Regions from separate parts of the Paraburkholderia denitrificans genome, predicted to be linked through region 1. Evidence: predicted binding sites of a transcription regulator. Region 1 holds the regulator's gene; the other holds the start of a gene.
The links. Region 1 encodes LexA, which represses DNA repair genes until DNA is damaged. Its sites were predicted from a motif close to ACTGTATNNNNATACAGT; they were not measured.
Positions count from the first base shown of each region.

Region 2: the regulator LexA is predicted to act here: its motif matches at 1,602-1,619, upstream of dinB (DNA polymerase IV).

Region 1 is NZ_JBHSMP010000007.1:394,199-398,382, forward strand. It holds gene cysT (sulfate ABC transporter permease subunit CysT) at 1-456, opposite strand, end outside; gene ACFPTO_RS05145 (sulfate ABC transporter substrate-binding protein) at 568-1,632, opposite strand; gene lexA (transcriptional repressor LexA) at 1,952-2,602, shown strand; gene ACFPTO_RS05155 (hypothetical protein) at 2,630-3,040, shown strand; gene ACFPTO_RS05160 (DUF2939 domain-containing protein) at 3,143-3,841, shown strand; gene ACFPTO_RS05165 (universal stress protein) at 3,921-4,184, opposite strand, start outside.
Region 2 is NZ_JBHSMP010000006.1:105,971-110,154, reverse strand. It holds gene ACFPTO_RS02300 (M3 family metallopeptidase) at 1-231, shown strand, start outside; gene dinB (DNA polymerase IV) at 417-1,571, opposite strand; tRNA gene ACFPTO_RS02290 (tRNA-Met) at 1,942-2,018, opposite strand; gene ACFPTO_RS02285 (PadR family transcriptional regulator) at 2,143-2,730, opposite strand; gene ACFPTO_RS02280 (NAD(P)H-dependent flavin oxidoreductase) at 2,947-3,939, shown strand.

The sequences.
Region 1 (4,184 bases):
GATGAATGTGAGCGCAACGAGCACGCCGAGCGACGTGAAGGCGACCTTGATCCCCAGCGGTTCGAGAAACTGGCCGATCCAGCCGTTGCCCGCGTACACGGCCGCGAGCGAGATGCCGGCAACCGAGGTCGGCAGCGCGAACGGCAGATCGACGAGCGCGTCGATGGCCCGCTTGAAGGGGAACGTGTAGCGCACGAGCACCCAGGCGAGCAAAAGGCCGAACACGGCATTGATGAGCGCGGCGCCGAGCGCGGCCAAAAACGTCAGCCGGTACGACGCGATCACGCGCGGCGACGCCACTGCGCGCACGAACTGCGCCCAGTCGAGCGTCGCGGTCTTGAGGAAGGTGGACGCAAGCGGAATCAGCACCACGAGGCTCAGATAAGCCACCGTGATGCCCAGTGTCAGGCCGAAGCCCGGCAACGCGCTGGGCTTGCGTAAGCGTAACGTCGTCATGCTTGTTGCTCTTTCAGAATGCTGCGGCGCTACGCGCCAAAGAGCGCGCCCTTGCGGGCGCGCCTGCCGTGCGATGTTTCACTGCGGTTTCTCTGCGACTTCACTGCGACTTCACTGCGGCTGATAAATCGAATCGAACACGCCGCCATCGGCGAAATGAACCTTCTGCGCGTTCGCCCAGCCGCCGAACGAATCGTCGACCGTGTAGAGCTTCAGCTTCGGAAACCTCGACGTCAGCGCAGCCGGCACCTTGTCCGAGCGCGGACGGTAGAAGTTCTTCGCCGCGATCTCCTGACCTTCCTCGCTGTACAGGAACTGCAGATAGGCCTCGGCGACCTTGCGCGTGCCGCGCTTGTCCACGACCTTGTCGACGACGGCCACCGGCGGCTCCGCGAGAATGCTCGCCGACGGCACCACGATCTCGAACTTCCCGGAACCGAACTCCCTGAGCGACAGGAACGCTTCGTTTTCCCACGCGATCAGCACGTCGCCGATGCCGCGCTGCACGAAGCTCGTCGTCGCTCCGCGCGAGCCCGAGTCGAGCACACCAGCGTTTCTGTAGAGCTGCGTGACGAACGCCTTCGCCTTCTGGTCATTGCCGCCCGGCTGATGCGCGGCGTACGCCCACGCCGCGAGGTAATTCCAGCGCGCGCCGCCTGAGGTCTTCGGATTCGGCGTGACGATCGAGACGCCCGGCTTCACGAGGTCGTCCCAGTCCTTGATGTGCTTCGGATTGCCCTTGCGCACGAGAAACACGATGGTCGAGGTGTACGGCGCGGCGTTGTCGGGCAGACGCTTTTGCCAGTCGGCGTGCACGACGCCCTTCTTCGCGAGCGCGTCGATGTCCCAGGCGAGCGCGAGCGTCACGACATCGGCCTGCAGGCCGTCCAGCACCGAGCGCGCCTGCGCACCCGAGCCGCCGTGCGACTGCCTGATCGTGAGCGTCTCGCCGGTCTTCGCCTTCCACTGCTTCGCAAAAGCCTCGTTGACCTGCTGGTACAACTCGCGCGTCGGATCGTAGGAAACGTTCAGCAACGACGTATCCGCATGCGCGGCGGGCGTGTGCGCGGCCATGCCAACGAGCGCCGCGATGCCGAGGATCGGCGCCACGCCAACGATCAACCGCGCCGCCAGTCGCTTGATCCAGCCCGTTTTTCCGTTGTCCAGAATGCCCATCCACTTTTCTCCGTGTTGTCTTCGCGTGGGTCTTGCGTGCCTGCAGCTCACGATGAAGGGCAGTCTAACGACCGGCTTAAATCATTAAAAATAATGTTTCTTCATTTTTTAATGCTCAAAAGTGGTAAGCCCCCTCGCCTCTGCCACGCGAGCACGGTCGCACCGTCATTCCATCCGCCCGGCAGTGGGCAAGATAGTGGGCAAGGTAGCGCGCAAATGCCGCGAAAACGCCCGCCGAACGGAGAACTTCAAGTAACACTTGAAAAGGATCCGATACTGTATAAAAATACAGTCACCTGTCTATTCATACAGTGCCGCCATGACCAAACTCACCGCACGACAGCAGCAGGTTTTCGATCTGATCCGGCGCGCGATCGAGCGCACCGGCTATCCGCCCACGCGCGCCGAGATCGCGGCCGAACTCGGCTTCAGTTCCGCCAATTCCGCCGAGGAGCATCTGCGCGCGCTCGCACGCAAGGGCGTGATCGAACTGGCCGCAGGCGCGTCGCGCGGCATCCGTCTCCTGCCCGGCCCGGACGACCTCCCGCGCCAGTTCACGCTGCCGCACCCGAGCATCATGCAGCTCTCGCTGCCGCTCGTCGGCCGCGTCGCAGCGGGCAGTCCGATCCTCGCGCAGGAGCACATCGCGCAGCACTACGCGTGCGACCCGGCGCTCTTCTCCAGCAAGCCCGACTACCTGCTCAAGGTGCGCGGCCTGTCGATGCGCGACGCGGGCATCCTGGACGGCGACCTGCTCGCCGTGCAGAAGAAGAGCGAAGCGAAGGACGGCCAGATCGTCGTCGCGCGCCTTGGCGACGACGTCACGGTGAAACGCCTGAAGCGCCGGCCCAACGGGCTCGAACTGATCGCCGAGAACCCCGACTATGACAACATCTTCGTCGAGGCCGGCAGTGTGGAGTTCGCGCTCGAAGGCATCGCTGTCGGCCTGATTCGCCCCACCGAATTCTGATCGTCTAAACGCTGTCTGGAGGGAGTTATGGAACGCCTTGCCCGTTTGCTGCCCTTTCGTCAATTCGGCCGTCTGCGGCATCTGCGCGGCCTCGCCAGCTGCGCGGCGAAGAACACGCGCATGTCGGGAGCCGCGCAATCCGGCTCTCTCTTCGACAGCCTGAGCGACACCGAACCGGGGTCCACAGTTGGGTCCGCGGTTGGGTTGGCCCCGGGCCTAGTCGAACTGCCGCCGTTACCGTCCGCGCAACCCGCATTTGCGCGCGTTTCGCTCAACAGCGGGCTGAACCACACCGAGCCCGGACGCCGGGCGCCCGTGCGCGTGTACCACGGGCCTTCCCGGCTCATCATGGTGGGTACGGTCGATGCGGTGTGCCGGATGATCGACCGCTGCATCGCCGAACAGCACGCGGATCTGCCCGCGGCGCTCGCTAAGTAAGGGAAAAACGGTAAAGGCAACGGGAGAGTCCGGGATCTTTTTTTCATTCACCTTGTCCACACACGGTGTTCATTAAATGATCCTAAACATCCCAACGCAACCATGACCCAATCCCTGTCGAACAAACGCTGGATCAAACCCGTCGCCATCGTGGTAGCCCTGGTGCTCGTCGCGGCCACAGTAGGCTACAGCTACGCCTCGCCGTATCTGGTGCTGCACCGGCTCAAGGCCGCAGCCGATGCGCGCGATGCGGCAACGCTGAACGAGTACGTCGACTATCCGGCGTTGCGCGTAAGCCTCAAGGAACAGGCTGGCGACATGCTGACGCGGCACCTGGAGGAGCAGCACGGCAGCAATCCAATGCAGCTGTTGGGCAGCGCGATTGGCACCGCGATCGGCACCGCGCTGATCGGGTCACTCGTGGATGCGTATGCGACGCCCGACGGCGTCGCCGCGCTGCTCAACGGAATGCCACCCGGCGAGCAGCCGCCGGCCGCAAGCGATGGTAATCCGGCGCACGCGCCTGCCGCGGCGAACGCACCAGACGAGTTGAGCGCTGAATCCGACACTCACTCCACCGCTGAGTCGGACGCTGACTCCGACACAGAATCGGCTTTGGCGGATTCAGAGGAAAACGAGCCAGGCCACCCGCAAATTACGGCGGGCTACCGTGGTTTCAATGAATTTGTGGTGACCTGGCAGCGCAGATCGAACAGCATGCCTTATTCCGCTGTCCTGCAACGTCACGGGCCTTTTTCGTGGAAGCTCGGCGCGGTCGAATTGAACGAGCCCGCCCAATAACGGCATTGCTTGATGGCTGCTTGATGGCTGTGTAATTGCGCCAACGGCGAGCGTGAAACACAGCCGTCGAATGCATCGCTCAGGCGGCCGCTTGCTGTTGCTTCTGCTCGGCCGCCGAGGAACACGCCACCAGAATGCTGCACGACACACGGTCGAGCAGCGGCGTATTGCCTGCGCCCATCCACCAGCGCGACAGCCCGGTGCGGCAGCGATGCCCGACCACCACCAGATCCACCTGCAGTTCGTTGGCAAGATTCGCGATCTCATCGATCGGATGCCCGAAGGCGAAATGGCCCTGGGCACGCACGCCGCGCTCAGTCAGCCAGTCCACGCCCTCCTGAAG
Region 2 (4,184 bases), on a different contig from region 1:
TGGGCTGAAGTGCTCTCCGCCGATGCCTACGCCGCGTTTGAAGAAGCAGCGCAGGCGGCAAAGTCGAGCGTGCTCGATGTGGCCACCGGCACGCGTTATCGGCAGGAAATTCTGGAGGTGGGCGGCAGCCGCCCGGCGATGGAATCGTTCAAGGCGTTCCGCGGACGCGAGCCGCGCATCGACGCGCTGCTGCGTCACAACGGCATGGAAGAGCCGCCGGTACAGCAATAAAGCTGGCGCCGAGCCGCATCGAAACGAGCCGCGCACGGGAGCAATCCCGTGCGCGGTTTTTTATTGCCCGCACCGCTCGTGCGATGCACGCCTGAACGCACCGCTTTTCGATAGATATCCGAACTGCTTCGCAGCGCGATATCGACGAGCCGATTCACAATGCCCGCTTGCCGCCAGCGCAGCCTCTACGCGTCGGGCGTAAGGGGGCTGTCGTTGGGGCTGTCGTTAGGGCCGTCGTTGGCATCTTCGTCGGGATCTTCATCGAAGAGCGCGAACTGGCCGCGCAGTGCGGCATTCTCCTCTTCGAGCCGCACGCCCACACCGAGCAGACGCACGGCCTGCTTGCGCCGCGCGAGACCCTTTTCGAGCATGGCGAGGAATATCGGCAGGCTGGTTGCGTCACCGACACACTCGACCGTCGTGCGCTGAAAATTCGCGAAGCGGATCTTCACGAACAGTTTGCGCACCGCATGCGCGCAGCCCGCGCGCTCGATGCGCGCATCGAGTTGCGCGGCGAGCGGCTCGAGCGCGTCGCAGCATGCTTCGAGCGTGAGCAGATCGTTGACGTAAGTCGTCTCGACGCTCACCGACTTGCGCTCCTGGTCCGCGCGCACGGGCCGCTCGTCGATGCCTCGCGACAGTTCATATAGCCGCTTGCCGAACACGCCGAACTGGCGATGCAGATCGATCAGCGACCACGTGCGCAACTGCGCGCACGTCGAGAGCCCGAGCTTTTCGAGCTTCGCGGCCGTCACCTTGCCGACGCCGTGAATCTTGCGCACCGGCAACGCCGCCACGAACGCATCGACTTCGTGCGGGCGCACGACGCACAGGCCATCGGGTTTGTTCCAGTCCGAGGCAATCTTCGCGATGAACTTGCTCGGCCCGACGCCCGCCGAAACCGTGACGCCCACCGTCGCGCGCACGCGCTCACGGATCTCCTGTGCGATCAGCGTGGCGCTGCCCTTGCAGCGCGTGGCGTGCGTCACGTCGAGATAGGCCTCATCGAGCGAGAGCGGCTCCACGTCGGGCGTGTAATCGCGATAAATCGCCATGATCTGACGCGATGCGATGCGGTACTTTTCCATCGCGGTTGGGAGAATCAGCAGATCCGGGCACTTGCGCATGGCGAGCGCCGACGACATCGCCGAATGAATGCCGAAGCGCCGCGCCTCGTAATTGCAGGTGGCAATGACGCCGCGCTGGTCGGGCCGCCCGCCGACGGCAAGCGCGCGCCCGCGCAACGACGGATCGTCGCGCATTTCGACCGACGCATAGAAACAGTCGCAGTCGCAGTGGATGATCTTGCGAGCGGTGCCTGATGCGGCCGGCGACGGCATAGCGGAAGATGACGCGTTCAAGGTATCGATACTGTACAAAAATACAGTATTCTTTTCAAGGCAACTGTCGGCAATCCGACCGGCGCGGCGCTGACGGCCGCTGACGTGACGCGCGCGGGGCTGCTCGGCACACGCTACACGATGGAGCAGGACTTCTATCTGGGCCGATTGCGCGACCGGCACTGCCCGTGTTCGATACCACGGCATTGCATGCGCGCGCGGCGGTCGATTGGGCGATTGATGCATCGATCGATGCGTAAAACGCGGGGAAAATGCGGGTATGAAATGCGCAGTGAAAAATGAAAAGCCCGCATGACTTGCATCATGCGGGCTTTGAGAAACTTGCTAACGGTTAGCTCAGTTGCGTAACTGGTTGCGGGGGTAGGATTTGAACCTACGACCTTCGGGTTATGAGCCCGACGAGCTGCCAGACTGCTCCACCCCGCGTCCGTTAGAGATAAAGATTATAGTCAGCTACAATCACGATGTCAAACATTTTCTTGATGCGGGTAATTAGCGCGGTATCAAACGTGTTGCCGGTCTAAACGTTTAAGCACACGGCGCATGCGATTTAATCTGCACTACGAAGCGGGTCACAACGCCGCTTCACATCGATATCGACATCGGAATCGCCATCAAGCAACGGCAGCACGTCCGCAGCCCATTCGAGCCACACCTCCTGGGCGCGTATCCCCGCCTTCAGAATCGCATACTGCAATTGCTGGCCGCGCATGAGCGACGGCGTTCCGAAGTCGCGCTGCTCGATCTCGCGATACAAAACAAGCTGCGCCCGGTTCTCGTCGATCAGGCGCAACAGTTCGTCGCGAAGACCCAGCGGACCCACCACCGCATCCGCGCGCAGCTTCAACAGGAACGCATTTCGATCCTCGCGCCCGAGCGGCGTCTCGCGCACCCAGCGCACGACTTCCTCGCGCCCCACGGCCAGCACGCAATAAACCTTTCTGCGCGTTGCGGCGTCGGCCTCGTCTTCGACAACGGCCACCCACCCCGCCTCCACCATGCGGCCGAGCTCGCGATAGATCTGCTGATGCGTCGCTCGCCAGAAAAAACCGATCGCGCGATCGAAGCGCCGCGCGAGGTCGTAGCCGCTGGCGGGCTTTTCCAGCAAGGCGATCAGAATGGCGTGGGGTGTCGACATCCGCTGATTCTAAACCACGGGCTGCGCCGCACCGTCCCTCAAATCATTCGAATACGGGCACTATGCAACTGGTTGCATAGTGCCCGGCCGTTTGCTATGTTTATCCCGTCGAGCCTCCGCGCGCCCCGCCGTGCCGTGGTCTCGGTGCCTTCCGAATGCAACGAACAATATGACGGCGCCCGCATTCCGCCGCCGTCGCCCTCCCAGGAGATATGGATGTCCCTGCCCGCCGTGCTGCGACGCGGCCTGTCGATTCCGGTCGTCGGCTCGCCGCTCTTCATCATTTCGAACCCCGATCTCGTCATCGCGCAGTGTAAGGCGGGCGTCGTCGGCTCATTCCCGGCGCTCAACGCGCGGCCCGCGCACGTGCTCGGCGAATGGCTGGATCGCATCACAACCGAACTCGCCAACTACAACGCCAGGCATCCCGACCAGCCCGCCGCGCCGTTCGCGGTGAATCAGATCGTGCACAAGTCGAATGACCGCCTCCAGCACGATCTCGGCGTCTGCGCCCAGTACAAGGTGCCCATCGTCATCACGTCGCTCGGCGCGCGCGAGGAAGTCAATCACGCCGTGCACGCGTGGGGCGGCATCGTGCTGCACGACATCATCAACAATACGTTCGCGAAGAAGGCCATCGAGAAAGGCGCCGACGGGCTGATTGCCGTCGCCGCGGGTGCAGGCGGCCACGCGGGCACGCTCTCGCCGTTCGCGCTGATTCACGAGATCCGCGAATGGTTCGACGGGCCGCTGCTGCTGTCGGGCGCCATCGGCAATGGCAATGCGATCCTCGCCGCGCAGGCCGCGGGCGCCGATCTCGCGTATATCGGTTCGGCGTTCATCGCAACGAACGAAGCGAATGCCGTCGAAGCGTACAAGCAGATGATCGTCGACAGCAATGCGAGCGACATCGTCTACTCCAACCTTTTCACCGGCGTTCACGGCAACTATCTGCGCCAGAGCATCGCGGCGAGCGGGCTCGATCCGGACGCACTGCCCGTGTCCGATCCGTCGAAGATGAACTTCGGCTCGGCGAATGCGAAAGCGTGGAAAGACATCTGGGGTTCGGGCCAGGGCATCGGCGCGGTGAAGAGCGTCGTACCGGCCGCCGAACTGATCGCGCGTCTTAAGCGCGAGTACGAGGCGGCTCACGAGCGGCTCGGCGTTTCGGTCACTGCGGCTGCTGCGGCCGAAACGGTCACGGCATAAGCTGCCCGGAGTAGCACAACCGCGAAGCCGGTATGCGTCGGCTTCGCGTTCATCCCCTCTGCGCCTCGATGCGCACGATCTCGGCTTCCATCGAATTTCAAGCGCGTTTTCAACTTCATGCACGCGCGTCGGCACCGCAAGCGCGACGCACGGTGACGCGATTCACGCCGCCTGTCCGAAGCAGTTCATAATGACGCGTCATGCGCGCCCGTCGCTGCGGCGCGCGTTCCGTTTCAACGCAGTAC